3 regions of the Ruegeria sp. CH2 genome follow, and region 3 is predicted to be linked to each of the others. Evidence: riboswitches for the same ligand, from Rfam matches in the RefSeq annotation. Region 3 holds a riboswitch; each other region holds the start of a gene.
The links. A riboswitch is a leader RNA that binds a small molecule or an ion and turns the genes downstream of it on or off. The one in region 3 is predicted to bind cobalamin.
Positions count from the first base shown of each region.

Region 1: linked by a shared signal. The riboswitch ahead of ACR0M9_RS19885 (DUF4198 domain-containing protein) and the one ahead of ACR0M9_RS04315 (DUF1636 family protein) in region 3 are both predicted to bind cobalamin.
Region 2: linked by a shared signal. The riboswitch ahead of ACR0M9_RS18475 (hypothetical protein) and the one ahead of ACR0M9_RS04315 (DUF1636 family protein) in region 3 are both predicted to bind cobalamin.

Region 1 covers NZ_JBQFQV010000024.1:14,767-25,181, forward strand. The annotation lists gene ACR0M9_RS19880 (ROK family transcriptional regulator) at 78-1,268, shown strand; cobalamin riboswitch at 1,389-1,587, shown strand; gene ACR0M9_RS19885 (DUF4198 domain-containing protein) at 1,720-2,505, shown strand; gene cbiM (cobalt transporter CbiM) at 2,512-3,123, shown strand; gene ACR0M9_RS19895 (cobalt ABC transporter permease) at 3,120-3,683, shown strand; gene cbiQ (cobalt ECF transporter T component CbiQ) at 3,683-4,468, shown strand; gene ACR0M9_RS19905 (energy-coupling factor ABC transporter ATP-binding protein) at 4,459-5,109, shown strand; gene ACR0M9_RS19910 (hypothetical protein) at 5,126-5,341, opposite strand; gene ACR0M9_RS19915 (hypothetical protein) at 5,418-6,416, opposite strand; gene ACR0M9_RS19920 (hypothetical protein) at 6,409-10,122, opposite strand; gene ACR0M9_RS19925 (hypothetical protein) at 10,121-10,297, shown strand; gene ACR0M9_RS19930 (response regulator transcription factor) at 10,369-10,415, opposite strand, start outside.
Region 2 covers NZ_JBQFQV010000018.1:5,051-15,465, forward strand. The annotation lists gene ACR0M9_RS18440 (ribonuclease T2 family protein) at 1-169, shown strand, start outside; gene ACR0M9_RS18445 (hypothetical protein) at 166-654, opposite strand; gene ACR0M9_RS18450 (hypothetical protein) at 817-1,518, shown strand; gene recR (recombination mediator RecR) at 1,540-2,133, opposite strand; gene ACR0M9_RS18460 (YbaB/EbfC family nucleoid-associated protein) at 2,195-2,548, opposite strand; gene ACR0M9_RS18465 (DNA polymerase III subunit gamma/tau) at 2,739-4,502, opposite strand; gene ACR0M9_RS18470 (protein-tyrosine phosphatase family protein) at 4,675-5,187, shown strand; gene ACR0M9_RS18475 (hypothetical protein) at 5,179-5,586, opposite strand; cobalamin riboswitch at 5,677-5,895, opposite strand; gene ACR0M9_RS18480 (alpha/beta hydrolase family protein) at 6,028-6,885, shown strand; gene rsgA (ribosome small subunit-dependent GTPase A) at 6,921-7,949, opposite strand; RNA gene ffs (signal recognition particle sRNA small type) at 8,108-8,206, opposite strand; gene ACR0M9_RS18495 (bifunctional 2',3'-cyclic-nucleotide 2'-phosphodiesterase/3'-nucleotidase) at 8,246-10,114, opposite strand; gene nudC (NAD(+) diphosphatase) at 10,298-10,415, shown strand, end outside.
Region 3 covers NZ_JBQFQV010000001.1:864,470-874,884, forward strand. The annotation lists gene ACR0M9_RS04310 (NAD(P)-dependent oxidoreductase) at 1-747, opposite strand, end outside; cobalamin riboswitch at 832-1,036, shown strand; gene ACR0M9_RS04315 (DUF1636 family protein) at 1,131-1,505, shown strand; gene cobW (cobalamin biosynthesis protein CobW) at 1,510-2,565, shown strand; gene cobN (cobaltochelatase subunit CobN) at 2,569-5,862, shown strand; gene ACR0M9_RS04330 (cobalamin biosynthesis protein CobG) at 5,859-6,980, shown strand; gene ACR0M9_RS04335 (precorrin-8X methylmutase) at 6,980-7,609, shown strand; gene ACR0M9_RS04340 (precorrin-2 C(20)-methyltransferase) at 7,606-8,334, shown strand; gene cobJ (precorrin-3B C(17)-methyltransferase) at 8,331-9,095, shown strand; gene ACR0M9_RS04350 (cobalt-precorrin-6A reductase) at 9,086-9,817, opposite strand; gene cbiE (precorrin-6y C5,15-methyltransferase (decarboxylating) subunit CbiE) at 9,816-10,415, shown strand, end outside.

The DNA.
Region 1 (10,415 bases), on a different contig from region 3:
TAAATCACTCTTAATTATTATTGACAGAAAGGAAGGGTTTCAACATTGTCGTCATGAAGGGGATGGCCGTGTCTGCAATGAACTCTTTGGACAATACCACTGGCGTACGCGAGCCAGATATGCGCGGCACCAACCAAAGTGGAATGCGGGCCCGAAATGAACGGCTTGTCCTGTCACTGGTCCGGCGCCATCAGGCCCTCGCAAAATCTGAAATCGCGCGGATGACCGGGCTGTCGGCGCAGACGGTCTCGGTCATCATGCGCCAGTTGGAAACCGATGGGCTGCTTCTGCGGGGCGAACCGATCCGGGGAAAAGTCGGACAGCCCTCGGTTCCCATGCGCCTGAACCCGGATGGCGCTTATTTCTTTGGGCTCAAAGTCGGGCGGCGCAGTACCGAATTGGTGCTGACGGATTTCCTTGGCAATGTCAGGCACCGTGAGCGGCGGACTTATGATTTTCCGACGCCCGAGGCGACATTGAGCTTTTCCAAAGAAAGCCTCGACAAAGTGATGGCGTCACTGTCGCCCGAGGCGCGCAGCCGGATCGCGGGTCTTGGGATTGCGATGCCGTTCTACCTTTGGGACTGGGCGCAGACATTGCAGGTTCCGCAGGAGAAAATGGATCCGTGGCGTGACGCGGACCTGAAAGGCGCGCTGGCCGCAAGCTATGACTTGCCGGTATTCCTGCAGAACGACGCAACGGCCGCCTGCGGTGCCGAGCTGGTCTTTGGCCCGGCGGAAGGCCCACGAGATTTCCTGTATTTTTATGTGGGCTTCTTCATCGGGGGCGGGGTGGTTCTGAACGGCTCGATCTTTTCGGGGCGGGGAAACGCCGGTGCGCTTGGCCCATTGCCCGTGCCGGACGACGCAGGCGGAGTGAAACCATTGATAGATGTCGCCAGTCTTTATGTGCTGGAGCGCGCAGTTGGTGGGAATGCCGAAACAGCCGGCTCAATCTGGGAAACGACACAGCATTGGGACCTACCGGAAACCCACCTTGAGAACTGGCTGAAACAAGCGGCGCACGGGATCGCACATGCCATCGTCTCGTCTTGCAGCCTGATCGACTTCGAATCTGTCAAGATTGATGGCTGGATGCCCGCAGGCATCAAGGCGCGGCTGGTGGAATTGGTCGAGGTCAAACTATCTGACATGAACCTGACCGGGCTTGAACGGCCCTTGGTGCAGGTGGGGACGGCAGGCCCGGATGCCCGCTCATTGGGGGCGGCCAGTTTGCCATTGTCGGAAAGATACCTGCTCGAAGGGTAGTTCATTCCCGAAAAACCCCGACCTTTATCCAAAGCGGATCCGCCGGAAAAAGGGCATTGCCCGCTAAACTTTTTGACAGCCAGCGCAATTGATCGTTGACGGATGCCGAAGAAGTCTGGCAAGCCGCTCGGCATGTCCGGTTCCGGGGCGTGCTCTGGAATCAATAGGGAATGCGGTGCGGGCTTTGGCCCAACTCCGCAACTGCACCCGCAACTGTAAGCGGCGAGCAGGGCTGAAGTGCCACTGGAGTTAATCCGGGAAGGCCAGCCCAACGCTTTGACCCGCAAGTCAGGATACCTGCCGGACATGTGCCTTTGACAAGGGCACTCCTAATCGGCGACGGGATGTGCGTCGGAGCAGGATGCTTGAAAAAGCAGCTTAGCTTGGACGTCCCCGCAGTCAAAACGCATCTCGTACCGGGGTTGGTGCGATGGGACAAGGACGACTATTGATGACCAAGCTGCTTTCCGCAGCCGCTGTGGCGATGGCGCTTCCAGCGATGGCAAATGCGCATTTCCTGCTGGAATACACCGCTGACACCATGATCGACGCACCGGGGAATGTTCCGGTCAAGCTGATCTTTTGGCATCCGTTCTCGAACGGGCATGTCATGGATCTGGACAAGCCGCAGGAATTCTACGTGATCCACAACGGTCAGAAAACCGATCTGCTGGATACCCTGGAACCCGTACGTTTCACCGGCGGCGAAAACGAAGGCGCGGCATTCAAGGGTTATGTTCCCGTCAAACGGTCGGGCGACTATGTGTTGGTGACTGTTCCCCAGCCCTATTATGAGGAATCCGAGGATATCTATATCCAGCAGATCGCCAAGGCATTCATGAACCGCAATGAACTGCCGACCGACTGGATGAACCCGGTGGGCCTGCCGGTTGAGATCATCCCGCTCAACAAACCAACCAACATCATCGCGGGTTCGACGTTTACAGGTCGGGTTATGGCCGAAGGCCAACCGGTTGCGGGTGCCGAGATCGAGATCGAGTACATGGCCGCAGAACCGAACATGGAAAGCGCGGCCGCTTCCGCCCCGTCGGTCTCGCCGATGCCGGGTGGTGCATTGGTCGCAACTTCGGATGATAACGGGTATTTCACGTTTGGCGTTCCAAAAGCCGGATATTGGGGATTTGCCGCACTCGGCGCCGGTCCCGTGACCGAACACAACGGCAAAGAACTCAGTCAGGACGCGGTCATCTGGATCCGCGCCTGGGATTTGGAGTAACCGTAGATGCACATCGTTGACGGAGCCTTGTCCAACCCGGTCGTGATCGGCGGAGCCGTCGCTGCGGCGGGTGGGATTGCCATGGGCCTCAGGTCGCTGGATCTTGATCGCATCCCCACTGCGGGGGTGCTGTCTGCCAGCTTTTTCGTGGCATCGCTGATCCATGTGCCGATTGGCCCTTCGTCAGTGCATCTGATCCTCAACGGTATGGCCGGGCTTTTGTTGGGCTGGGCCGCATTCCCGGCCTTGTTCGTCGGGCTTTTGCTGCAGGCCGTCTTCTTTGGCTTTGGCGGGTTGACGGTATTGGGGATCAACACCCTGAACATCGCGTTGCCCGCGGTTTTGGCCGGGCTGATCTTTGGCCGCCTGATCGCCCATGGCTCACCTCTGCAAGGTGCGATATGGGGCGGGGTCGGCGGTGCCTTTGCCATCGCCGCCACAACCGGCATGGTTGCGTTTTCACTGGCCCTGTCCGGGGATGCATTCCTGCCAGCGGCCAAGCTTGTTTTCTTTGCACATATTCCTGTCATGGCGATCGAGGCGATCCTGACTGGGTTCGCGGTTTTGCTGGCGCGCAAGGTCAAGCCCGAGCTGTTTGTCAAACGAGCGGTCGCATGAGGTATCTGGCAATCATTCTGGCGCTGTGCTGCGCACCCCTACCTGCCTTGGCGCATAAGGTCATAGCCGGAGTGTTTAAATCCGGTGACGCCATCGAAGGCGAAATCGGCTTTTCCAACGGCGACATGGCAAGCGATACCGAGGTCATCGTCAACGGCCCGGACGGAGCCGAGCTGGGCCGTATCGTAACAGATGCAGACGGGTTTTTTATCTACACGCCAAACGCGCCGGTGGCCCATACATTCTTTGCAAACCTTGGTGCCGGACATGTGGCCGAGGTCACCATGCCCGCTGCGGATGTCGCCCGGATCATGGGCGTTGAAGCGGAACCCGACACCCCGCCAACAAACGCACCTGCCCAGACAGTGGCGGTGTTCAGCACAGAACAACAACAGGTCATTGCCAGGGCCGTTCGGGATGAGCTGCGCCCGCTGCGTCGGGAAATAGCGGCATACCGCGAACAAAATGACCTGCAAACTGTTCTGGGTGGGATCGGATATATCGTCGGTCTGTTTGGTCTGGGCTTTTACTTTGCGGCACGCCGCAAGCTGGCGGCTTGATGGCGCACGTTCTGGGGCAACAGGAAAACACGCTGGTCAAAGCGGGCGCGCAGCGGCGCGGCGCGATCAACCCGCTTGATCCTAGGATGCGGATCGTTATGGCGGTTGTCTTCGCGGTGGTGACAGTGGCGGTGTCCTCGCTGACAGCGCTGTGCGCGGCTCTGGCGGTGTCCCTTTCGCTTCTTGCCGCGTCGCGTCTGCCCTGGCGGAAGACATTGAAACGCATGGCCATGATGGACGGGTTCATCCTGTTCATGCTGGTGTTGTTGCCATTCTCCATGCCCGGCGACCCGATGTTTACGCTCTGGGGGTTTCCTGCAAGCTGGCAGGGTTTCTGGAAAGCGGTCGAGATCGCCTTGACGGCCAACGCGGTCATCCTGTCCCTTATGGTGCTGGTCGGCACGATGGAGCCGGTTACGCTTGGCCACGCCTTGCACCGCCTACGCTGCCCCGAAAAGCTGGTTCACCTTCTGATGTTCACCATCCGCTATATCGAGGTTCTGCGGGAAGAATACCTGCGCCTGCGCGCGGCTATGAAAGTGCGCGGCTTTCGCCCGGCAACAAACTGGCACACCTATCGCAGCTTTGGCTATCTCGTTGGCATGATGCTGGTGCGCGCGATCGAAAGATCCGAACGCATACTTGATGCGATGAAATGCCGGGGGTTTTCAGGCCGTATGCTGCTTCTTCAGGATTTTGCCCTGACCCGAAGGGACATTGTTTTTGCCGCAGGTCTTGGTGCTCTTTGCGCGGGTCTGATCATACTGGATTTTGCATGGCACTGATTGCGCTTGAAGATATCTGCTTTGCCTACCCCGGTCAGCCACCCGTTCTGGATGGTGCCAGCCTCAGCCTGTCCGCCGGTCAACGCCTGTCGCTGACGGGCCCGAACGGGGCGGGAAAATCGACCTTGCTGCGTATCACGCTTGGCTTGCAGCGCCCACGGTCCGGCACGGTCACGATCTTTGGTCAGCAAAGGGTGCAAGAGGCCGATTTTCACGACGTGCGCCGCCGGGTGGGACTTGTGTTTCAGGATGCGGATGATCAGTTGTTCTGCCCGACCGTCGCCGAGGATATCGCCTTTGGCCCGCTCAACCTGGGCAGAACACGCGACGAAGCACTTGCCATCGTTGAAAGCGTGTTGGGTGATCTGGACCTGATGCATCTGAAGAACCGCATCACCCACAAGTTGTCAGGGGGTGAAAAACGGCTGGTTACGCTGGCGACCGTTCTGGCGATGGAGCCCGAGGTTCTGCTGCTTGATGAGCCTACCAACGCGCTGGACCCACGGAACGAGGCCCGGCTGCTGGAAATCCTCCGGGCATTGCCGCAAGCGATCCTTCTTGTCAGCCATTCCCCGGCCTTCCGCGCCGAACTGGCACCGGATGCGCTCGATTTGCGAGACGGAAAACTGGTGGCTGTCTGACAGGACCAATCCGTGTTCAGCTGTGCCGCTTTCGGCTTATAAGCCCATATCTGACCGCCCATGCCCGAAACGACAGGCGTCCGCGCCGGTCCTGTTTCACCGGGTGTTTCGACTGCGCACCACCTTTTCGGTTGAATTCGAAAACGTCGATGATGCGCTCGGCGCAACCGCAGGCTTCGCCCATGCCAACTTTGGCAAAGAAGAATTTTTCGAAACGTTCCGGGTTTTGCATGGCGGCCCTCCTGTTCAAGCGTAACCCCAAAAGCCAAGTGCCGCCAAATCACATTGTTGCGGTCGCAGAGGGGGTCCTATGGCGCGGCGAATGCGCTTCCCGTCCAGACATTGTCCAGTTGGTTAAAAACCGGCGAGGTGATGAGCATCTCGGCAGGGTACAGCAATTGCAGCTCATCCGCGAACCGTGTGACGCCGGGTACAAGCCCGGTGATGTTCTGCCACGCGGCCCAGCTGCCGGGATCGGACAGGCTGTTGGGATTGCCGGGATCAGCCGCCTGGTGCCAACCGGCCGCATTCAGGATCGGTGAAAGGGCAAAGCGCGCATCGTTGCTGTCAACCTCGGAACAGGCAGCAGCATCGCATTCCCAGCTTGTCCAGTCTGCCGCCGCGATGGTCCCGGCAATCGGGGCGGCGGCGTCGATGACCCGTGCCAGAACCTCGAACCCGCCACCCGCAGTCGGACGGCTGAGCGACAGGGGGTCGGTGGCCACGGCATGCAGCGCCGCAGTTGGTGCCAGGCTGAGGGTCCGACCGATCAAAGCCAGCTGTGCAATACCGTCGGTCACCGGGCCTGATCCGGCGGCCGGCAGGACCCTGACAGGTGTCAGGATCGGCACCGCACCGCCACGTATCGCGATTTCCTGCAACGCATTGTCGAAGGCCGGAACGAAATCACTGCGGATCGTGAAGCTCAGCGGGAAACTGGCTTGTTGCGGACCTACGGGCCTTGCCCCGTCGCGGGTGATGAAAGACATCGGCGGAATGGCACCCGGCTGCGGCAGCGAAATCTGCGGTCCCGCGATACCCAAAGCGGCCGCGATCATGCGTGCGCGCTGTTCGGCCTCACCATACTCGCTCAGCAGATTGATATAGCCGCCGATCTCGGTGATGTTGCGCGGCGCAGGGATGCGCGATGGGGCAATATCGCCCGCAATGGCAAGCCTATGGGCAATCACCTCACGGGCACGCTGGATCGCCGGAGAGTTGGTCGTTTCAAGAATGTTGATGATCGCCTCGGCAAGGCTTTCATCAATTCCCGGTTTGTCCGTCACATTTGTGCTCGTGTCACTCATTGTCGTCCTCCGCAGGGGCGTTCAGGCCATTGAGGAAATCCAGCACCGACTGGCTGCCGGCCTTGGTCGCGCTGCCGTCATCGGCATCCGCGTTCGCCTTGGTGAAGGCCCCGAAAAGCTTGGCCAGAAGCAGCGTGTTGGATGGGTTGGCCAAAGCAGCAGCCCCGCCGGGGAAATCCTTGAACAGGTTTTGAACGAAACCGGCCCGGTTGCCATCCGGTTGCCCACCGATCAGCGCGGAAACACCCGAAGCGTTCTTGGCAATATCCTCAAACCCCTTGATCTTGGCGGCATTGCTGGCGTCGAATGCCTTCTTGTCAGCGGCGGCCTTCTTGGCTTCTTCCTCTTTGCGGGCGGCAGCGATTTCCTGACCTTTACCCGCAAGTTCCGTGGCCTTTCCAACCAGCTCCTTGGTCAGATCCGTCGCCGTGTCGATGGCCTTGTCCCGACCGGCGGCGACCGATTGCGTTTCAAGCGCCAGTTGCGCCTGCAACTCCTTCAGGCCCGTCAGATCAGTTCCCGCCCTTGCAAGATCAGGCGCAGCCTTGAGGATTTCGGCCAGTTGCGACGTGGGCACAGCCTGGCCGGTGCCAATGTCGCCCCCTGCAATGGTCAGCGTGTTCGAAGGCTGGTTGTTCGGCAGGTCTGACGGCGCACGTGTACCAAAGATGGCGTCACTGTCAGCAGGCAGGACCGGCGCGTCGCCAACCGGTGGCGGTGTCGGGCTGTCCTGCCAGTTCCAGAAGCGGCGATGGTCGATCATCTCGCAGGAATTGCAGCGGCCCAGTACAGCCTCGCCCAACAGGCCCCTGGTCGGCAGCGAGATCGTGCGGCGCGGTGGTCGGAAGTCTTCGCGATGGAAGGCCAGAAGACTGTCCTGAATGTCACCGGTCCGCATCTCCATCCGGTCGGCCAAATCGGGCGGGATCGAGAAGGGCATGATCATGGCATTGCCATAGAACCCCAACACCTTGTTCTGGACGGTGCTGAGCAGCGATATCTCGCTTGAGGCATCGTCCAGCCCGCCTTCCGGTACCCCTATGGTGAAACGCTCCAGCAGAATCGCACGTTCTTCGTCCGTCATGCTGGCCCAAATCACGCGGGAATAGCGAACGGTGTTGGCCACAATATGCTGGTACATTTCTTCGATGCGGCGCAGATCCCGGCGTGACAGAACGTCCGGCACTTCCTGCACCGAATAGGGCAGGGTGGCAGGCAGCGCCTGGAACGTATTGTCATCAACAACGGTCTGGGCGTTTTCGTTCATACGCGCCTCAAACTCGCTGACCATGGGCGGACCCACCAGATCGTCAAAGTCCGAGCCCGAGATCGTGGTGCGAAGGCTGCGGTTGATATTGCGGGTGGCCCGATCCAGATCGTCGGCATCTTCCAGATTGGCCAGATGCTCCCAGATGTTGAAAATGTTGATGGGATCAGGACCGGTGTAGAACGAGTAGGCAAACGAACCCGTCCGCCTGCGCAGCTCGACACGGGCGATATCCGACCGCTCGACCGAACGGGGCAAAGCCACAGAGCCGGTATAGGTCCGGCGCTTGGTCGGATCACGCCGGGCATCAGCCAGCCGGACAAGCAGGTTCTCGCGTGTTTCCGCTGGCAGGTCATGCAGGTTGTCGATGTCGATCGGCGATCCGGTCAGCGGCACAGGTCCGACCCGGTCGCCATCCTGCGTGAAGATCACGACAGAAATGTCATCATTGGGCATGAACGTGCCCTGCGCCTCGAAACTGACGATGTCCTGTGCGACGCCGGGCGCGTTCTGCGGTGTTGCATCCTTGTCCGCATAAAACTCTTCCAGCAGCTTCAGTGCGCTGCGGAATCTGCGGCGGTTTCGGAACACGCGCCGGAACACTTCGGCATGGCGCAGGATGACCTTGTACCGGCTCAGCAATCCGGACCGGGTGACATTGCCCGGCAACTGATCGCCTTGCCCCAGACGGCGGAAGCGGATGAGTTGCATGGGCACAAAGACCACCAGCTGCACGCCCTCGATACGCGTTTCCAGGGAAAAGTCCCGCAGGACTTCGAACCATTGCATGGTCATTGCGTGGCAATGATTGCGGTTGGCCACGAATTTCGTTGTTGCCGTCCGCCGATCCGTCGCAGTTGCAGTGCGCACACTGGTCCGTGCAGAATTGCGCTTGACCGAAGCCGCCCGTTCAAGCGCGGCAGAGAATGTCTCATGGGTGTCGGACAGAAAATCGCGCGATGTGTTCTGCGTGTTGGACGAATTGCCGGAAGAATTCGAACTGGACCGTGCGCCGCTGAAGCCCACGCCGCCGACGATGGCCCCGATGCCTCCGAACAGGCCGCCACCAACGCCACCTGCGCCTCCGAAGCTCTTTGAAAAAGCGCGGGTCGAAAACGAAGACGTGCCCTGAATTACCTCATCCAGCGCGCTTTCAAACGTACTGTCAAAGGACGTGTCGCGGGCTTCCTCGAATTCCTGTTGCTCTTCAAATGTCAGGCTCTCTCGTTCACGTACGCTCAGTGTTTCGCGCTGTTCCGACACGACAATCCGCTGCTCTTCTCCCGGGGCAAGCGGCAGGGAATAGACCAGCCGACCCAAAGACATGCCAGCGTGGACAGCCGTCGACCGCATCTTGGCAATATACCCAAGCGCAAGGCTCGACGCTTTGGGCACATCCTGAGGCCGCTCTTCAAGATCTTCAAAGAAGTCTTCAATATCAATAGGTTCATCAATCGGAATCCGGTCCCGAAAATCCCAATCACCCCCGTCATTGTTGAACGCGGCCAGAAGCGTTTCGGCGGACAGATTGGCCTGAGCAAAGGTTGTACCCGGAATAGTCGTCACAAAACGGCCACCGCCTATGGGGCGTGTTCGAACGATATTCTTGGGCCCGACGAGCGGATCAATCAGCCGGTAAAGAACCGAATAGCGCCGCCGTGAAACCGTGCCGCCTTCGGTTCGGTACTCCGACGCGCAATCGCCCTCGCCCAGCACGATAGGGGCCTGCGTACCGGTGAAATCGGATATGTTTTCTTCAGCATCCTCGGGATCCACCGGCAAGATATCGGCCAGCTCGCCGACGATCGAACGCTGCAAAGGGAGGAGCGTGCGATCCAGCACCACAAGGCCCATTTCGCCGTCCAGCGCGTCAACGCGCGGCACGGCTTCTGTCAGGGTGGTGTTTTGACCCCTGATCCGCAACCGCAGGCCGTTCTGTGGCAGGCGAAGATTGGGCAGATCAAGCGAGAAGAGCCCGCGCGCGTCCGTGACGGCGGCTTTGACAGCCCACGAGAAATCCGCGTTGTCGATCCCTTCATTGGCGGTAAAGGTGGGGCGCAGGACCTCGACGATCACACGTTCGGTAGGGGTCCCGTCAGGGTTGATCAGTTCCCCCCGCAGTTTCGGAGCGAGGGTGGGAACGACCGCCCCCAGAAAGCCTCCGGCCAGATCTTCGCGAATGGTTGCAAGCTGGCGAAAAACTGCGCCTGTCGACTGAACACGCCTGTCAACCAGATCGTTGATCACTTCCGCAGAAAGCTCAACTCCAACACCGCGGCGCAATGCCTTGAGCTTTTCCGCCTCAACCCGCTTCTGATCCTCAACGCTGTGCGCACCAGCCGCGACAGTGCCGGAAATTTCCGCTGATATCGATGGGTTTGGCCGAAGATTTGGTATGGACAGCGTTATGCGCGGGGGCTCACTGCTGGAGTCGGACATGAACGTCACCTCTCGAGAAAGAGCTGAAAAAAACGAGATGTCAGAAAAAGAAGTCAAATCATTAAAGGTGACCCAAGGTAACATGTTTGGGGGATTCGCGGAAGCAACGCAGGGTTGTGCCTACCGCCACGCGCGGCAAAGCGCTCAGGACAAGCACCGTGTCTCTTGCTGCTGACGGTATCCAGAATTGGTCAGAGCTGGACGAATAACCTGCCCGGAAACATCGGCATCCAAATCGCCTTTGGTCTAGTTTCGTGACTGCTGAGACGAATAGAAATACGCAATGGCCTGCG
Region 2 (10,415 bases), on a different contig from region 3:
GAAAGCCAATCCGGAACTGGAGCGCGATATGATCACGGTCACCTGCAAACAGGGCTATATCGAAGAGGTCCGCCTATGCCTGTCGCGCGACCTTGATCCGGTGCCATGCGGCCGCGATGTAATTCGCGACTGCACCGCCAAGGACGCGCTGTTCGATCCGATTCGCTAGAGCTTCTTGTTCTGGCAGTCCCGCGCATAGTCCAGCGCCTTGGCGGTGCCTTTCAGATCAATCGCCATCACCACCTCGCCTGCGGGATTGTAAACCGTCATCGTCTTGTTCTGGGCAATCGCGGTGACGAAATTCCGGTCGGTAAAAAACACCGTCGCACCGGGCACTTTGCGTTCATTGAACCCGATAGCGGTGGCATCAAAGCTCTTGCCGTCCAGTTCGAACCGGATGGGATAGCTCTCACCTTGCTTAATGTCGCCCCAGGCCTTGTTGTAAACGGCGAAATACCCGCGATTATCCAATGCGTCATAGCCCAGCCGCACTACCGAGAGATCCTGATACACCGTCTGGATCAGACACCCGTTCCCAAGCGCGGGGTCCATCATGATGTTCCAGCCTTCAACAAAGCCCTTGTCCACAAGGTCCTGCGACAGGCCAGCGGTTGCGGTGAAGGCGGCGAGGGTGAAGGCGAGAAGTCGGGTCACAATTGGTCTCCAGTATTGAGTAACTTGTTTGCCGCAACCCTATTTGACGTGCTGGACCAAACAAAGGGGTCATCTGCCTTAGAAATTACTAATTTTCTTTTGATCCTACCCGCTCAGATTTACATTTGCTAAAATGAAATCCAAAGCCATTTGTTCCGATCAATGCCTCTCGATACTTTGACGAGACAATACTGGATGTCAGCATTCAAAAGTCTATTTGTAGCTTGTTTCTTAACCTCTTCGGTCATTCTGGACAGGGCGGGGTTCGCTGAAGTCAGCGGCAAGTTCCAATTTGACGCCGAATCCTACTGCGAAACGCATGGGTGTAAGAAAGGCCCATCACTTTTTGATCCACCAATCTTGGATCATGAGTGGCAACCTTTTGAAAGCTCAGACCTGTTGGTTTGGGGCGCGGACGTTTGTCTCGGGTATTTTCTGACCAAAGATGAGAGCGCGTGGAATGGCGGCATGACAGAAGACAAAGTTGGCGACAAACATGGGATCTATGTAGTCTTAGGCGATTTCTTGGCGCGGATTCACATCTTCGACTGGCCTCCCATAGATGCCGCCAGCCCATATTCCGAATATGGGGTTTTTCAGTGCGAAACTACGAGCCAGCCTGAATACAAGCTGGACGCCGAGCGCAGCACAGAACTGAAAAAGTGGGTCGAGTTCAGGCTGACAAAGGAGGAAGGATGGGTCGGAAGCATCGAAAGCTTCACCGGGTACCTGAAAGGACTATTTAGGAGTGATGCTCTCGGTCTAACGATTCATTTCGAAAACTACAGTGGAGCGCGCGTCCGGTTTGAAGCGGACTATTGGGGGCCGCCGGTGCTGATTGACGAAACTGACGGGCTTTATTGATGTGCTAGTGTCTACAACCGGCTACAATTCCTTTCGCGCCCTGAGCGCCGCCGTGATCGTTCCGTCATCCAGATAATCCAACTCTCCGCCGATGGGCACGCCTTGCGCCAGTGAGGTCAGGCGCACCTGGCCTTCCAGCTGATCGGCGATGTAATGGGCGGTGGTCTGGCCGTCGACGGTGGCGTTCAGGGCAAGGATCACTTCGGTGATCCCTTCGGCCAGGACCCGATCCCTGAGGCGAGGAATGCGCAGCTCGTCCGGGCCGATACCGTCCAGTGCAGACAGTGTGCCACCCAGCACGTGATAGCGGCCTTTGAAGACCCCTGACCGTTCCATCGCCCAAAGGTCGGCGACGTCCTCGACCACGCAGAGTTCGCCGGTCGCTCGGGCCTCGCTATTGCATATGTCACAGATATCCGTGGTGCCCACATTGCCGCAATTCAGGCATTCGCGGGCGGTGACGGCCACTTGCTGCATGGCGTCTGACAGGGGTGTCAGCAGCAGAGCGCGTTTGCGGATCAGGTGCAGCACCGCGCGGCGGGCCGAGCGCGGGCCCAACCCCGGCAGTTTGGCCATCAGGTCGATCAGATTGTCGATTTCGCTGTTCGTGCCCATGGCCTGTCCTGCTTTGCGCCGGAGGGAGCCTCCGGCGGGAGTATTTGGGAAAAGATGAAGCTCAGAACGGTAGCTTGATGTCTTTGGGCAAGCCCATGCTTTCGGTCAGCTTGCCCATCTCTTCCTGTGAACGTTCGGCGGCTTTGGCCTGAGCGTCCTTGATGGCGGCCAGGATCAGGTCTTCGACCACTTCCTTGTCGTCGCCGTTGAAGATCGACGGGTCGATGTCCAGCCCCTTGAGTTCACCCTTGGCTGTGGCCGTTGCCTTGACCAGCCCTGCACCGGATTCGCCGACAACCATCATGTTGTTCAGCTCTTCCTGCATTTCGGTCATCTTGGTTTGCAGGTCTTGTGCGGATTTCATCATCTTGGCCATGTCGCCCAGTCCGCCAAGCCCGCCGAGTCCTTTCAGCATCAGTCGTCTCCTGTGTTTCTGTTTGGTTCTAAATACGGACCGCAGGCAGGTGGCACAAGAGGTCTCCCGCCTGTCCAGATCAGAGCGGCGCCGACCGATCATTTATGTGCCCGCATTCCCTCCTTCAGGTGCATCGTGAAAGGGGGTGAGTATGCCGGTTTCTTGAAACTTGGACCCGCGGGCTCAGGGGCTAGTCCTCTTCGAACGGGTCCCATTCCTCTTCGACTTCGGGAAGGGCCTCGGTCTCAACCTTGGCGGCGCGCTGTTCAGGTGTTTCGATCCGAATGATCTTTGCCTTGGGGAATTGCGTCAGCACGGCCTGAACCAGCGGGTGTTCTTCGGCCTCGGCTTTCAGGGCCAGTTCGGCCCGGTCCCGCACTTCCGCGATGGTCGCGGCATCCCCGTCCGAGACAATGGAGACGGCCCACCGATTGCCGGTCCAGCGTTGCAGGGCAGAGCCCAATCGCGACGCCAGATCCGACGGTGCCTGAGGTGTCTGGGTGAATTCGATCCGGCCAGGCTGGTACGACACAAGGCGCACGCCGCTTTCCACCTCGACAAGCAGTTTCACATCGCGGTTTGTGCGGATCAGTTCCACCACATGCCCGAAGGTTGGATAGCGGGCCAGGGCCGTCTGTGCATCCTGCGCCAGCGCGGCAACCGGTGCACCACCCGCGCCGCGCGGGGGCGATGTATAGGCAGGCGGCGGGGTCGCGTTGGATTGCGTTGCCACCGGGGCCTGCCGGGACGGTGACATGCCCCCGCCCGGCCCGCCGGGTGGCGAAGGTGGGGCGTCTTGCAGCCGTTTGATCAGCTCTTCGGGGCTGGGCAAATCGGCGACATGCGTCAGTCGGATAACAGCCATTTCGGCGGCCATCATCGCGTTGGGCGCGGCAGAGACTTCCTCCAGCGCCTTCAGCAGCATTTGCCACATCCGGGTCAGAACCCGCATCGGCAAGGCCTCGGCCATGTGCTGGCCCCGTGTGCGTTCGTCGGGGGAAACTGTCGGGTCTTCGGCCGCGTCAGGTGTGATCTTTACGACAGACACCCAATGCGTGATTTCGGCCAGATCGCGCAGCACGGCCAGAGGATCTGCACCTTCCGCATATTGACCGCTCAGTTCAGCGAGCGCCCCTGCCGCGTCACCACGCAGGATCATGTCCATCAGGTCCAGAACCCGTCCACGATCGGCCAGACCCAGCATCGCACGGACCTGATCCGCCGTCGTCTCACCGGCTCCGTGCGAGATTGCCTGATCCAGCAGTGAGGTCGCGTCGCGGGCCGATCCTTCTGCGGCGCGGGTGATCAACGCCAGCGCATCGTCGGCGATCTGCGCGCTCTCCGCCCCGGCGATCTTGCGCAGCAGGCCGATCATGTCTTCGGGCTCGATCCGGCGCAGGTCAAAGCGCTGACACCGCGACAGAACCGTGACCGGCACTTTGCGAATCTCGGTGGTCGCGAAGATGAATTTCACATGTGCGGGCGGTTCCTCGAGCGTCTTGAGCAGCGCGTTGAATGCGCTGGTCGAGAGCATGTGAACCTCGTCGATGATGTAGATCTTGTAGCGTGCACTGGCGGCGCGATAGCGGACACTGTCGATGATCTCGCGGATATCGTTGACGCCGGTACGGCTGGCCGCATCCATTTCCATCACATCGACATGGCGACCTTCCATGATTGCGACGCAATGCTCGCACTGACCGCAAGGCTCGGTTGTCGGCCCTCCGGTTCCATCCGGCCCGATGCAGTTCATGCCTTTGGCGATGATCCGCGCCGTGGTGGTTTTTCCCGTTCCGCGAATGCCGGTCATGATAAAGGCCTGCGCAATCCGGTCGGCCTCGAAGGCGTTTTTTAGGGTGCGCACCATAGCAACTTGACCCACCAGGTCGGCAAAGGTTTCCGGGCGGTATTTGCGGGCGAGAACCTGATAGGCGGGGCTGGGCGTGTCTGTCATGTCTTCTCGCTCGGATTCGGTGCTTCGGCACAGCGTAGTGGCGGCGGCAGTCCGCGTCCACTGTGGGGCGCGATGATTTTTTGTTTCAGAAACGGGCTGGTTTCCAACTAAACTGGTCCAGCGGATTTAATGACTCATTTCTTAAAGAGTACCTTGGGGGAGGACGCACTTCATGTCGCAGCTGGTCATTTTTGCTCTGCAGGTCGGAGGCGGAACGCTTGCCCTTACTTCAATGCCCGGGCGTGGCGGGGATTACGTCGGCGATCTGGATATGATTGCGGCTTGGAAACCGGGCCTTGTGATTTCAATGACGACGGATGTTGAAATGCTTCAGGATGGCGCGCAGCACTTTGGCAGCGACATCCAAAGCCGTGCCAGCCGGTGGGTTCACCTGCCGATCGAAGATTTTGGAGCACCGACGCAGGCGGTTCAGAAGGCCTGGCCAGAGGTCAGCGCCACGGCCCGACATGCGCTGTCGGGCGGTGGCCGGGTTCTTGTGCATTGCCGTGGGGGGTGCGGCAGATCCGGGATGATTGTTCTGCGACTGATGGTTGAATGCGGTGAACGCGCCAGCGACGCACTGGACCGCCTGCGGGCCGTGCGCCCCTGCGCTGTCGAAACCGATGCGCAGCTGGCCTGGGCGTCCCGGATCACCCCGGCACAGGTGGAAGTGGGATCAAGCTGACAGCTGCTGGGGTGCGTAGCCGGTTTTCCGGGGCCGGATCGTTGAAACCTCGATCATGGCGCAAGGCGGGTTCGCGACAATGCCCGAGGGCAGCGTGCTGAATGTAGGTCCGAAGATCAAATCGGCATAGGCATCAAGGTCCCGAATTGCCGTATCAGGGTGCGCCCCGCAGAAAACGCGAACGCTGTCGGATCGCGCTCGGATCGTTGCCATGCACCCTTCCGCGCAATGTGACAGCGCGCTGTTGCCTTCAAATTCGAAATCTTCGCTGGTGGCCGAAACCGCCTGCGCCATGGCTTCGGAAATCGAGCGGGCCAGTCGCGCCAAAGCCGGGCAGGTATTGCCCGTCCGCTGGCACACAGTTGCGCTGTATTCGTGTGACTTTGTCTTCCAGATCATCCTGCGCCCTCCGCGCGTGGTGGGCTGGATATTGGGGCAGGTGGGACAGCATCTCGCTGTCAGGACCTGCCCGGACACCCCGCCCGAGTTTCGGTTTCAGTTCCGATGGCAGGTCTCCTGACTTGCGGGTCATTGCTCTGCCGACCTTCCCAGCCCGTGGGCCAGTGGTATTTCGGCATTACTTACCGCTTACAGTTGCGGGGGCAGTCGCGGACTTGGTTGATATCTGTTTGACCAGACAAACCGCACCGTGTTCCCTTTTCATCCCGACCTCTTGTGGGGGCCGGAAACCATCACACAACCGCTAGCGCCTGATCGCGTTCCGAGTCAAGCCGATCTTTAGGCCGGACGTTTGGTCATGCTGGATGCGGTTTACGTTCCGGCTTAGTTTCGTCGGCATCGAAGGCAGGCAAACCATTGTTTCAGCGAAAGCCGGGGATCATGTTGGATACGGAACAGACGGTGTTGATCGAAGATTTCCGCTTTCCGTCAGGGTCCGTGACCTTGTCGGCGCGGCTGTACCGGCCAGTGGGTGAGCCGGAAACCGTTGTCGTACTTAACAGTGCCACGGGTGTGCCGCGTGACTATTATCAACACTTTGCGCGATGGCTGGCTACCGAGCGGGGGATAGCTTGCCTGACCTATGACTATCGGGACTACGGGCTTTCTTTGGTCGGCCGCCTGAAAGACGCAACTGCAACAATGGCGGATTGGGCGTTGATCGACATGCCAGCGGCACGGGCCGAAATGCGCAGGCGGTTTCCAAAGGCGCAGCAGTGGACCATCGGCCATTCCGTCGGTGCGATGCTGGGGCCGGTGCAGCCGGATATCGACCAGATCGACCGAATGATCGGTGTGTGTTCGGGGCTGGTGACTTTGAAAGATCACCCATGGCCCTATCGGGGGTTGGCAGGGCTGTTCTGGTATGGCCATGCACCGCTGATGGTGCGGGCGCTTGGGTATCTGCCCGGCAAAGCGATCGGGTTTGGTTCGGACCTGCCCGCCTCGGTCTACTGGCAATGGCGCAAATGGTGTACAGCCCCTCTTAGCTACGTTCCCGAGATCGGGCAGAATTTGCCTGATGCGCATTGGGGCAGTTCTGGAACACCAGTGGATCTGTTCACGTTCGAAGATGACCAGATGGCTCCGCCCGAGGCGGTTTGGCGCCTTGCTGATTTGTATGGCCCCGAGGCCAGACGCCACCTTCTGAAGCCTGCTGAATTCGGACTGCCGGAAATAGGCCATATCGGAGCATTTGCCCGTCGCAATGCAGCGGTCTGGCCGCGCCTGATCGCCTGATCAGACGCGACGCAGGTTTTCCTAACACCTTGCAGTTATGGCCGTTTGCGAAGCTTCTTGTCCTGCATGACACCGCGCACCATCTTGCCGAACGCCTTGTCCCGCGCCCGCGATTGGGCAACGGTTTCCGAGTTTCGCTGATCTTCACGCCGCAGCTTGCGCCAACGGTCCAGCCGGGTCGGGTCAAGTGCGCCTTCGCCGATTGCGTTCTGCACGGCACAGCCGGGCTCGGTCTCGTGCTGACAATCCGAAAAGCGACAGCTTTGGCCAAGCTCCGTGATGTCCGAGAACACGTTGTCGATCCCGTCCTGAGCGTCCAGCAAACGCAGTGCGCGCATTCCCGGCGTATCGATCAGCCAGCCACCGTTACCCATCCGGTGCAACGCGCGCACCGTTGTCGTGTGTCTGCCCCGTGCGTCGTCTTCGCGAATTTCAGACGTGGCGAGGTTTTGATCCGTCATGGCGTTGCTGAGCGTCGTTTTACCTACGCCCGACGACCCGACCAGCGCGCCGGTCTGGCCTTTGGGGCACCATGCCAGAACCTTTTCGACATCTGCCGGGTCCAGCGCATTGACCGCCAGCACCGACAGAAAAGGGTCCAGAGATTGCACTTGTCCCGAGAAACTGCCGGGGTCATCCGACTGGTCAGCTTTCGTCAGGACAACGACCGGATAACATCCGGCCTGATGCGCCAGCGCCAGATAACGTTCCAGCCGGGGAAGGTTGAAGTCCGCATTGCACGAGCTGACGATGAACAAAACATCGACATTGGCGGCAATCAGTTGGGTTGCGGCACCTGTACCGGCAGCTCTGCGTTGCAGCAGGCTGCGCCGGTCCAAAAGGTGGCGCACGCGGTTTTCGGCGTCCGCAAGAACCCAATCCCCGACGGCATATGAACCGGTCGGATTATCCGGTGTCCGCAAAGGGATTTCACCATCCGGGCTCAGCCCGATCAGACGGTCCCGATGAACGGAGGCGACGCGAAAGGGCGTGTCGGAAGGAAAAGCCGCGTGTTGCGCGGCAAAGTGAGAGGACCATCCCAGGTCCGAAAGCGTATAAGACATTTATCTGCCTGTTTTCAGAAACAGCAATGCCAACGGATGGCAATCGCGCATCCGCAGGTCGTGTGTTCAGGCAGTCCGGTGATTCCGGTGAATCAGAACCAGTCTGCCCGAAGGGTTTTCACTACAATCATAAAGCCCTCCTGCGGCTGTGGTTCACGAAGTGAGAGGTTGGACATCGACCCAAGCGGGGCTCGTTGTGGCTGCTTCCTTCCGGACCTGACCAGGTTGGCGAGGCGCTCGCCCGCGCCAACCTCTCGAGTCCGGATATAGGGAAGGCATTGGGAAAAGACAACCCATCAGAGCGTCAGGCGAATGCGTTCAAATCCCAAGCCATCCGAGCCCAGCGACACGGGATCGAACCTGTGCAACTCATCCAGATATTTCAGGGCGCCTGGACCTGTGCGAAGAATTGTTGTCACGCCCCGTTGCGGCATCAACGAGAACGGGTAGGGCTGCGTGGCGATCGGATCGGGCGGAAGGTGCTGCGCCAGGTAATCCTGCACAAGGTCCTTGATGCTCAGCGGTGGCAGGCTGATCAGCTCAGACGTTGTCGCATGCGGAAAATGCCCGCCTCCGCTGGCGCGGTAATTGTTCAGCGCCATAACGAACATCTGCTCCGGTCGTACGGGACGGCCTGCATATGTCAGATCGCTGATCCGCTTTTGGTCGGGGCGGATCATTTTCCCCTGCGCATCGTATCGAGGCGGCCGCGTGGGATCGATCTGATAAGACAGTCCAAACACGATGTCGAAATTGTACCCGGCCCGTTCAGGGTTGATCAGCTCGGGTTCGGAACCGGGCTTTAACTGGTTGAATACGCTGGCCGACATCTCCAACCAGTCCAGCAAATGCGCGCCGCTGATCCGGATTGCACGCAACTCGTTGGGAAACACATGCAGATCCGCGACATGGCGCAAACATATTTCTCCGGCGGGTACCTCGGTATAATGGCGCGGGCCTGAGCGTCCGCCGGATTTGGCTGGCGAAACAACCGACAAAATCGGCAGATCCGCCAGGTCTGTTCCCTGCAAAAACGGGCGCAGTGCGGCGGCTTGCGCCGCAGCTACAAGGGTCAGCCCGCGATCCGGCGCACAGCAACTGAAATAGCTGTGCAATGTATCCGGGATATGTGCCACCGGTGCGGCAACGGATTGACGGGTCATACGATGTGCCACCTCACACAAGCCCGCAATTTCACTGTCTTCCCCGACGGCTGTGCCGTTGCTGATAACCGGGCGCAGTTCGACGCAGCAATCCCGGATTTGCACTTTGCCGTCCGGCCCGGCGGTCACGGCCAAATCGATAACCCCCAGGTAAGAGCCCGCTGATCCCGGCATGACAACGGGCGTTCCATGTACCAGCCCCGTCAGGTGATCGACCATCGGGGTATTGGCATGGCCCTCTCCTGGAAGTGTCAGGTGAGTGTGCCCGGCCACAATGGCATCGATGCCTTTGATCGCGGCCAAGGGTATCACGGCGTTTTCCATCCCCGCTATCGGCTCGCTGCCCCCAAGGCCGGAATGAGCAAGCGCGACGATGATATCACACCCCTCGTCGCGCAATGTCTGCGTCAGGGACTTTGCCGCAACCAGGATATCCTCGACGACGATATCGTCATCCAGATTATGCGCCTCCCAACAAGCCGTTTGCGGCGGAAGAACCGAGAAGGCGCCGATGCGAACGGGAATGTCTTCACCGTTCAAAGATACAGTGCGGTCCAGAACGGTGTATCGCTGCCAGAGCTGTGGGCCGCGCGTGCGATACAGGTTGCTGCAAACGACCGGACAGGGGGCTTGCGTCAGGATGTTGCCCAATGACACCAGCCCGAACCCGAAATCATGGTTGCCCAGCCCGATCGCGTCATAATCCAGGGCTTCGAACGCCTTCATCATCGGATGGGCAGTGCCACTCTTTGCCGCCCAATCGCCCATTGGGGTTCCCTGCAACGAATCCCCGTTGTCAAACATCAGCACCAGCGCGCGTTCGGCCTCTTGTCGGGCAGCGCGGATCAGGCTGGCAGTGCGCGTTAATCCAACCGTCTGGTCTGGCGTGTCAGTGTAATAGTCAAAACCGGTGAGGTTCATATGCAGGTCGGTTGTGGCCAGAATGCGAATTTTCCCAATGTCACCAATGGGCTGTACCTGCGTCGAGGAGGGGATCTTCACTTTGAGTATTCTGCTATTGAATGTGTGTATTGATTAAATCCATCAAAATTCACTCTAGATGATTTTTCCGAGGCCACCATGCGGCTTTTCAGCGGCAGGGTGGTGGATTTTCTATCCCTGAATAGCCATTGCAACACGGGCTGAGACGTGGCAGCCCTGTGCGCAAGACCAAAAGGAAATCCAATGAAAAACGCAGAGCAGGTAACCTTCGGGGGTTCGGGCCTTGATCGGGCGGCGCAGTATCGCGGAGATGCGGACAAGCTGGCCGAGGCGATGCACAACCCGGCCGCCCGCTGTGTCT
Region 3 (10,415 bases):
GAAGGAAATATCGCGCGACCCGTTCAGGATGACCTGACTTTCGGTTTCGTGCACGAAGGACGTGCCGGACGAGATTTTGATCGCCTCATAGGTCGTGTTCAGATCCATCCCCGCAGCCTTTGCCGTAACCAGTGCTTCGGCGCAGGTGATCAGGTTGGCGGTGGCAAGATAGTTGGTCATCACTTTCAGCACCGACGCCGAGCCCAGTTCACCGGTGTGCAAAACCCGGCGGCCCATTGTCGTCAGGAACGGCAGAATTCGTTCAAACGTTTCCCGGTCGCAGCCCGCAAAGATCGAGATATTGCCCGTCGCGGCACGGTGGCACCCGCCAGAAACCGGGCAATCGACGGCCGCACCGCCGCGCGATATGACTTCGGCACCCAGGTGTTTGACTTCGGCCTCGTCCGTGGTCGACATCTCCATCCAGATCTTGCCGGGGCCCACTTCGGGCAACATCTCCTGCATGACTGCGTCCGATGCTGCCGGAGACGGCAGACAGGTGATCACCGCATCGCAATCGCGCATCAACTGGGCGGGCCCTTCTGCCGCCTTTGCGCCTTTGGCGACAAACTCGGCCACCAGATCCGCGTTCAGGTCATGCACAGTCAGATCAATGCCGTTGCGCAAAAGGGATCCCGAAAGCTTGCCGCCTACGTTACCCAGACCGATAAATCCCACTTTCATATGACGCATCTCCAAGTTCGTCGTTTTCCCGTCATGCGACCATATACCGAACACGTTCTTCATGCCGCCGAACGACGCCTACAGGTCGCTTTTTTCACCTTGGCTTATTTGTTGCGCGCGAACCGCTTGACAAGCGGGTCAGCGGTGCCGCATGTCCCTGTCGTTGGTGTCGGCGACAGCCGATGAAAAGGGAATGCGTCAACGGTTCATCCGCCAAACGCAGCCGCCCCCGCGACCGTGACCGGAGAGGATGCCCAATGCCACTGGCCTGTGCCGGGAAGGCGGGACATCCGACAGAGCGACCGCTCTGGCATCCGCAAGCCGGGAGACCTGCCAACACCCGAAGTTGAAACCGGGCGGGGTGTTCCGGTGTCGGGTCCATGTGCAGACGTGGTGCCCGCATGAAACCCCGTCCCCCGCGAAGAGGATTTGGGGGGATGAGAGACATGACCGAGACCGCACCGGTAGAATTACTGGTCTGCACGACTTGCCGCCGGGGTCTGCCCTTCGAGGATGATGCTGAGCGTCCCGGCACATTGTTGCACAAGGCCTTGGAACAGGCTGCCCTGCCAGATGGCATCATTCTGAAACCTGTCGAATGCCTTTCGAACTGCGATCAGGGCTGTTCCATCGTTCTTCGGGGCGGGCCGGATCGCTGGACCTTTGTTTACGAGAACCTGAACGAAGTCGATCACGTCGATGTCATCATCGATGGTGTGACCAAGTATCTGGCCACAGACGATGGTCTGGTGAAGTGGCGCGACCGTCCTGAACATTTCCGCAAAAACTGCGCCTCGCGCATTCCCCCGATTGGAGGCTGAGATCATGTCGAACCTAGAAAAACTTCCCGTCACCGTGATCACCGGCTTTCTGGGCTCGGGCAAAACCACGCTGGTGCGCCATCTGATGCAGAACCCGCAGGGAAAGCGTCTTGCGATTGTTGTTAACGAGTTTGGCGATGTGGGTGTTGATGGCGACATTCTGAAATCCTGCGCGATACCGGATTGCCCTGCGGAAAACATCATGGAACTGGCAAACGGCTGCATTTGCTGCACCGTGGCCGATGACTTCATCCCGACCATCGAGGCGCTGATGGCGCTGGAACCGCGCCCGGATCACATCCTGATCGAAACATCCGGCCTTGCACTACCCAAACCGCTGCTGAAAGCATTTGATTGGCCTGATATCCGTTCGAAAATCACCGTTGATGGCGTGATTGCGCTGGCCGATGCCGAGGCTGTGGCCGCCGGTCGCTTTGCTCCGAACGTTGAAGCGGTGGATGCCCAACGGCTGGCTGATGACTCGATCGATCACGAAACACCCTTGTCCGAGGTGTTCGAAGATCAAATCTCGTGCGCGGATATCATCCTGCTGACCAAGCCCGATCTGGCAGGTCCCGAAGGTGTCGCGAAAGCCAAACAGATCATCGCCACCGAGGCGCCGCGCCCGCTTCCCGTCGTCGAGGTTGCAGAGGGTGTCGTCGACGTACGTGTCGTGCTTGGCCTTGAGGCTGCCGCCGAAGATGACATGGACGCGCGCCCGTCACATCACGATGGCCATCACGATCATGAGCATGACGATTTCGAGAGCATCATCGTCGAGTTGCCGGAACAGACCGACCCTGCGGAACTGGTAGCCAGAATCGAACGTCTTGCGACTGAGCTGAATATCCTGCGCGTCAAAGGCTATGCCGCCGTCGCTGGCAAACCGATGCGCCTGCTGGTTCAGGCTGTCGGCGCGCGGGTTCGTCACCAATACGACCGCCCGTGGGAGCCCGGTGAAGAGCGCCGCTCGCGCCTGGTCGTGATTGCCGAGCATGACGACATCAAAGAAGCCGAAATCCGTGATATCCTCGTGGGTGTGACCGAGGTTGCCGAGTAAGTCATGCACGTCGTCTTTCGCGAAAGCCACGGGCTCGAGGAAACCGAGACCCCAACCGATCTGGGCCAAAGCCCGGGTGATCTGGTTGTGCTGTCCTTTTCCGACAGTGACCTGGGCGCTTTCGCGGCGGGCTGGCATCGCGGCGGCGGGCCTGAGGGGCGGATGCCCACGATGCGGCTGGCCAATCTTGCGGCGCTGAAGCACCCTCTGTCCGTCGATACCTATGTCGAACAGACACTTGAGGGCGCAAAGGGCATCCTGATCCGTCTGATAGGTGGCGTGCCCTATTGGTCTTACGGGCTGCAACAGGTTCTGGCACTGGCGCAAGCCAAAGGCATCGCGTTAGCCGTTTTACCGGCGGATGGGCGTGAAGACACTCGGTTGGATGAGTATTCGACCCTGCCCCTCTCGACCCTGAGGCGGCTGGCACATCTGTGTGACACCGGCGGCGAAGTCGCCGCGCAGGCCGCATTGGCCCAGATGGCCTTGGCAGCAGGGCTTTATGCCGGGCCAGTGATGGGCGCGAAAACCCTGCCCGAATGCGGTGCGTGGTGTCCAGATCAGGGTGTCGTCCCGGTGGGTTCCGCATTCCAGAGCGATACGAAACGCATCCTTGTCACCTTTTATCGCGCGTATCTGACATCCGCAGACACCGCCCCGGTCGCGGCCCTGATCCGCAGCCTGCGCGCCCGCGGGCTTCAGGCGGTGGGTCTGTTTGCCCCGTCGCTCAAGACCCCAGCCGCTGCCGACTGGCTCAGGGAACAGGTCGTCGCCTTGCGACCGTCGGCGATCATCAACGCCACTTCATTCTCGGGCAAGGGCGCGTCCGGCACGTCGCCTCTGGACGCAGCGGATGTGCCGGTGTTTCAGGTCGCTCTCGCCACCTCGCGACGCAAGGCCTGGGCGGAGGCCGAACGCGGCCTGTCACCCGCCGACCTCGCCATGCATGTGGTATTGCCCGAAGTGGACGGGCGAATATCGGCAGGCGTTGTCTCTTTCAAAGAACCGGGCAAGCGCGATCCGCATTTGGAATACTCGCGTTTTGCGCATCGGGCCGAGTCGGACCGGATCGAGGCGATCATCGATCGGGTATCGGGCTGGCTTGCCCTGAATGACAAACCCAAGGCAGACCAGATCCCCGCGTTGGTACTGTCCACATATCCCGGCAAAGACTGGCAAATGGCCCATGCGGTTGGTCTCGACGCGCTGGCCTCGGCTGAGGCGATGCTGTCTGATCTTTGCGGTGAAGGCTACGACATCGCGGCTGGCGATCCGGTTGCCGACGCACTCTTGGACGCCCGGATATCGTGGCCGCTTGAGGATTATCTGAGCGCACTCGCTGAATTGCCCCAAACCCTGCGCACCGATCTGCACACCGTATGGGGCAATCCTGAGCAAGACCCAACTTTCACTCAGGGTGCGTTTCACTTCACGGCTTTGCGACGCGGCAAGGCGCTGGTCGCACTGCAACCAGAGCGCGGAACACCCGAACTGCGTGATGACGACTATCACGACCTTTCGCGTACCCCGCGCCATAGCTATGTCGCCTTCTATTTGTGGCTGCGCAAAGGTCTTGGCGCGGACGCGCTGATCCATATCGGTGCGCATGGCACACTGGAATGGCTGCCCGGCAAATCGGTCGCCCTATCAGCAGACTGCTGGCCCGAGGCGCTGATCCGTGACCTGCCGGTGATCTACCCGTTCATCGTCAACGACCCAGGTGAGGCCGCGCAGGCCAAGCGCCGGATCGGCGCGGTGACCCTGGGCCACATCCCGCCCCCCATGAAAGAAAGCGGAACGCCTGACCGGATGGTGCGACTGGAAGCCCTGCTGGACGAGTTCTCAAACGCGGACGGCCTTGACCCCAGACGCCGTGACCGGTTGCAGGAAGATATCCGGGATGAGGCGCAAGCCATTGGGCTGGAGCACGATCTGGGCCTGAACCAGGCCACCAGCACCGCGGAAGCAATCACGCGCATCGACCGCTTTGTCTGCGATATCAAAGAAAGCCAGTTTGGCGACGGGCTGCACGTCTATGGGCGTGTTCCGGATGTGATCGGCAGTTTCGACCCAGCCCCATCCGCCCATGCCGAACGCAAGGCACTGATCAATGCGTTGGCTGGCAAGCGGATCGAGGCTGGCCCGTCCGGCTCGCCCTATCGGGGCCGCTCTGACGTGCTGCCGACCGGGCGAAACCTGTTCACCACCGACCCGCGGTCTGTGCCCACCCGCGCAGCCTACACGCAAGGCGTGAAACTGGCCGAGGAACTGGTACGGCGGCACTTGCAGGAGGAAGGCGATTACCCGAAAGGGCTGATTGTCGATCTGTGGGGATCGGCCACCATGCGCACTGCGGGCGAAGAATTCGCCATGGCCCTGCACCTGCTGGGTGTAAAGCCGGTTTGGGATAAGGGATCCGAGCGGGTTTCGGGTATTGAAGTGCTGCCCATCACCGACCTGAGCCGCCCGCGCCTGGACGTCACCTTGCGGGTTTCGGGCTTGTTTCGCGATGTGTTCCCCACGTTGTCAGCCCTCTATGGTCAGGCGGTTCGGGCATTGTCAGAGCGTGACGAAGCGACCGACTGGAACCCCTATGCCGGTCACGCCCCGGCTGCGCGGGTGTTTGGCCCGGCACCCGGCAGTTACGGCCTGAACATGACCCATCTGTCCGAGACCTATACGGACGAGGCGCGCGCCCAAGCCGGGGAGGCATGGCTTGAGGCCAGTTCGTACGCGCTGGAAGGTGAACACATCGCGCAGGACAAAGCGGGGATCACGGATCGTGTCGCCAAGGCCGACAGTTTTGTTCACCTCCAGGATCTGACGGAAACTGACCTGCTGCTGGCCAACGATTATGCCACGCATGAGGCCGGTTTTGCCGCCGCCAAGAAATTCGTCGGCGGATCCGCGCAGCTTTACCATCTGGACAACACCAACCCCGATAATCCGCGCGCCCGGACTCTGCCGGAAGAAATCAGCCGCGTCGTTCATGCCCGTGCTGCCAACCCTGGCTGGATCGCGGGGATGCAGCGCCATGGTTTTCGCGGCGCCGCCGAGATTGCTGCGACGCTGGATCACATGGCCTCTTTTGCGCATCTGTCCGGAACCGTCGCTCCGCATCTATTTGATCTCTACCACGAAGCCACATTGGGCAATGAGGCCGTTGATGCCTTTCTGCAAGAGGCCAACCCGAAGGCCCATCAGGCCATGCAAGACAGGTTCCGTGCATTGCTGGAAGCGGGGCTTTGGAACACACGCCGGAATTCGATCCGTGCCGACTTGGAGGGTTTGGGATGAGTGCACCTATCGTTCAAGGCTGGTGCCCTGGCGCACATCGCCCGATGATGTCAGGCGACGGGCTGGTCGTGCGGGTCCGTCCGCGTCTGGCGCGACTGAGTGCCAGGCAGGCTATTGGTTTGTGCGAACTGGCTGAACGGTTCGGCAACGGCACCATTGACCTGACCAATCGTGCCAACCTGCAACTGCGCGGCGTGGATGAGCGCGACCACCAGCCGTTGCTTGTGGAACTTGCAGCGCTGAACTTGCTTGATACGGAACCCGGCATCGAAGTACGCCGCAATATTCTGGTCACTCCGCTCTATCAGGCGGGCGATTTGACCGCGCGGCTGACACTGGAGTTGATTGATCGACTGGCCGAATTGCCTGCTCTGCCCGCTAAGTTTGGTTTTGCCATAGATACAGGCCCGAAGCGCCTGTTGGCCTCGGATTCTGCAGATATTCGTCTGGAGCTGGGTGCCGGCGGTCCGATCCTGCGCGCCGACGGCTGCAAAACCGGGCGGTCTGTGACCGAGGATAACGCCATTGACAACGTGATCGCATTGGCCCTGTGGTTTTCTGAGACTTACACGGCCGAGACACGTCGCATGGCGCGGGTCACCCACGCGTTGCCACAGGAATGGCAGGGATTTGCCCCCGGTCCTTTCGGTGAAAAACTGCAACCCGGCCCCTGTGAACTGGGTGCTCTCTACGGCGCGGCTTTCGGCTCGCTGCCTGCGCACAAGCTTTGTGAACTGATCGAAGCCAGCGGCGCTTCTGCCTTGCGTGTCACACCGTGGCGGCTGATCCTGCTGGAAGGCGGGGCGGCGATACCCGCCCCGGATTTTGTCACTGACGGAGCCGATCCGATGATGACAACCGACGCCTGCCCCGGCGCGCCGTTCTGCCCGCAAGCGCAGGTGGAAACGCGCGACATCGCCCGTGCATTGGCCCGGCGCATTCCCGGTCGCCTGCATGTCTCGGGCTGCGCCAAGGGATGCGCCCATATGGGCCCGGCCGACATCACTGTGGTCGGCAACAACGGGCGATTTGATCTTGTCAAACAGGGCCGCGCGGGGGATGAGCCCAGCCAACGCGGGCTCGACCCGGAAACACTCATGACTATGGACTTCACCTGATGCCCTATACATACGAAACTGATGGCGCGGCGATCTACAAGGAAAGCTTTGCCACCATCCGGTCCGAGGCTGATCTGGCCCGCTTTGATGCCGATGAAGAGCAGGTCGCCGTTCGGATGATCCACGCCGCCGGCATGGTCGGGCTGGAGGAGTTTGTACATTTCTCACCCGGGTTTGTGCAGACCGCACGCACGGCGCTGGAAAACGGCGCGGCGATCCTGTGTGACGCGCGCATGGTCAGCGAAGGTGTGACCCGCTTCCGTCTTCCTGCCGACAACGAGGTAATCTGCACCCTGCACGACGAACGCGTGCGTCCCCTGGCCGCCGAGATGAGCAACACCCGTTCCGCCGCTGCGCTGGAATTGTGGCGGCCGCATCTGGAGGGCGCGCTGGTCGCCATCGGCAATGCGCCCACCGCGCTGTTTCATTTGCTGAACATGCTGGAAGACCCGGATTGCCCGCGCCCTGCCGCGATCATCGGCTGCCCGGTCGGATTTGTCGGAGCGATGGAATCCAAAGATGCGCTATGGCAGGCGCAACCGGTGCCGTCCTGCATTGTCAAAGGTCGTCTGGGCGGCAGCGCCATCACCGTGGCGGCCATCAACGCCATTGCAAGCCGGGCAGAATGAAGATGGGCACCATATACGGTGTGGGCCTTGGCCCCGGCGATCCGGATCTGATGAGCGTCCGGGCTGATCGCCTGCTGCGCAACGCCAAGCATGTGGCATTCTTTCGCAAACCGGGTCGCAGCGGTCAGGCCCGCAAAATCGTCAACGGGATGATCCCCGAAGGCGCGATTGAATTCCCGATGGAATACCCTGTGACCACCGAGATCCCGGTCACCGATCCACGTTATAACGAGTTGCTGGCCACATTCTATGAAGAGTGCACAGCACACCTGAAGACGCTGTCGGAACAGGGCGAGGATGTGGTGGTCCTGTGTGAGGGCGATCCATTTTTCTACGGCTCGTTCATGCATCTTTACAATCGGTTGCGTGACGAAGCTCCGGTCGAGGTTGTTCCAGCCATCACCGGCATGTCCGGTGCGTGGACGGCCACGGGCGATCCGATCACATGGGGCGATGATGTGCTGACCGTGCTGGTCGGCACCCTGCCCGAGGAGGTTTTGGCTGAACGTATGGCGCAGACAGATGCTTTGGTCGTGATGAAAATCGGGCGGAACATCGACAAGGTAAAACGCGCACTGAAAACCTCGGGGTTGTACGACCGCGCTTGGATTGTCGAATATGCGCAAATGCCGAACCAGACGGTGACAAAACTGTCCGAAGCCTGCGGGAAGATCACCCCGTATTTCTCGATCATCGTTGTGCACGGTCAGGGGCGGCGACCATGAGCGGCTGGGTCAAGATCGCAGGCCTTGGTCCGGGGGACGAGACGCTGGTCACCCCCGAAGTTACAGCGGCTTTGGCCGACGCCACCGATGTGGTGGGCTACATCCCTTATGTAGCCCGCGTGGCCGACCGACCCGGCCTGACCCTGCACGCCAGTGATAACCGGGTTGAAATCGACCGCTCGCAACACGCGCTGCAAATGGCCGTCGAAGGCAGGCGGGTGGTTGTTGTGTCCTCGGGCGATCCCGGTGTGTTTGCGATGGCTGCCGCTGTGTTCGAAGCGTTGGAGAATGGCCCAACAGAATGGCGTGACATTCAGGTAGATGTGCTGCCGGGGATCACCGCAATGCTGGCCGCATCTGCCCGCGCGGGCGCTCCGATGGGGCATGATTTCTGCGCCATCAACCTTAGCGACAACCTAAAGCCTTGGACGCTAATCGAAAAACGCCTGCGCTTGGCTGCGCAAGCCGATTTTTCGATGGCCTTCTATAATCCCCGCTCGAAGTCTCGCCCGGAAGGCTTTGTAAAGACACTGGAAATCCTACGCGAAGAATGCGAGCCCGAGCGGGTGATCCTGTTTGCGCGCGCCGTGTCACGAGCGGATGAGGTGATCCGGGTTTCTACCCTGGCCGAGGCCACGCCCGAGATGGCGGATATGCAGACCGTGGTTATTGTCGGTTCGTCGCGCACCCGAGTCATCGAACGCAAAGGCACGCCGATCGTCTATACGCCACGCTTCACCCCGGTCGAGGATCAGGGATGAGACACCCAGTCCAGCACCTGTGCGACAGTCGAAAGCTCGGTCCGCTTTGGCAGAACAGGGCGCTCGATCATAAGCACTGGCAGGCCCAGCGCCCGCGCTGCGTCCAGCTTGGCGCGCGCGCCCAAGCCGCCCGCGTTCTTGGACACCACAAGTTGCGTCCTGTGTTGCTGCATCAATGCGCAGTCATCGGCTTCTGCAAAAGGACCCCGGGCCACGACAACCTGCGCCAAAGGAAAAGGCACGCTGTCAGGCTCGTCCACCAGACGCAGCAGGTAGTGATGCTGGGGCTGGGCTGCAAAGTCTTCAAGATGCATACGCCCGACAGCCAGGAACACACGCTGCGGATCACCTGCAAGCGCATCGACGGCGGCAGTGATATCGGGCACGCGGTGCCAGACATCGCCGGGTTGCAGCTTCCACGCCGCGCGGGTCAAGGCGGCCAGTGGAACCTGAGTTGTGTGACACGCCTCAATCGCGTTCCGGCTCATCTGCGCCGCAAATGGATGGGTCGCATCCACGACATGGGTGATCGCGTTTTCACGGATGTAGTGGGCCAGACCTTCCGGGCCGCCAAACCCGCCAACTCGCACCGGCAACGGCTGCGGACGCGGGGTTTCCACCCGTCCCGCATAAGAATACACAGCCGCAATCCCTTGTTCCGCAACAGCTTTGGCCAAAGCGTTGGCCTCGGTCGTGCCGCCAAGAATCAGGAGGTTGAGCATGTCTGAAACTCCGTGGCTGACCGTTCTGGGATTGGGCGAAGATGGGTTTGATGGCCTGTCGCCTGCAAGCCGTCAAGTGCTGGACCGGGCCGAAGTGATCATGGGGCCGCCTCGTCACCTGTCGCTGCTGCCGGAAAACGAGGCTGAGCGCGTCGAATGGCCGGTGCCGTTCTCGGACGGATTGCCGATCCTGAAAGGCCTGCGCGGACGGCAGACGGTGGTTCTGGCGTCAGGTGATCCGTTCTGGTTTGGCGCGGGGTCCGTCATCGCGCGTAACTTCGATGCCAACGAGTGGACCGCCCTGCCCGGCCAGTCCACATTTTCGCTGGCCGCTGCGCGGCTGGGCTGGCCTTTGGAAAGCACGCTGACCTTTGGCCTGCACGCTGCGCCTTTGACCCGATTGCGACCGCATCTGGCCCCGGGACTTCATGCCATTGCGCTATTGCGTGACGGCAAGGCAGTTGCTGAACTGGCGACATATCTTAGCGAAACCGGATTTGCCGACAGCGCGTTGCATGTGATGCAGGCCCTCGGCGGCCCGCGTGAAAGCGTCCAGACAGTGAGCCTGACCGAAGCTTTGCTGGGAACCTTTGATCAT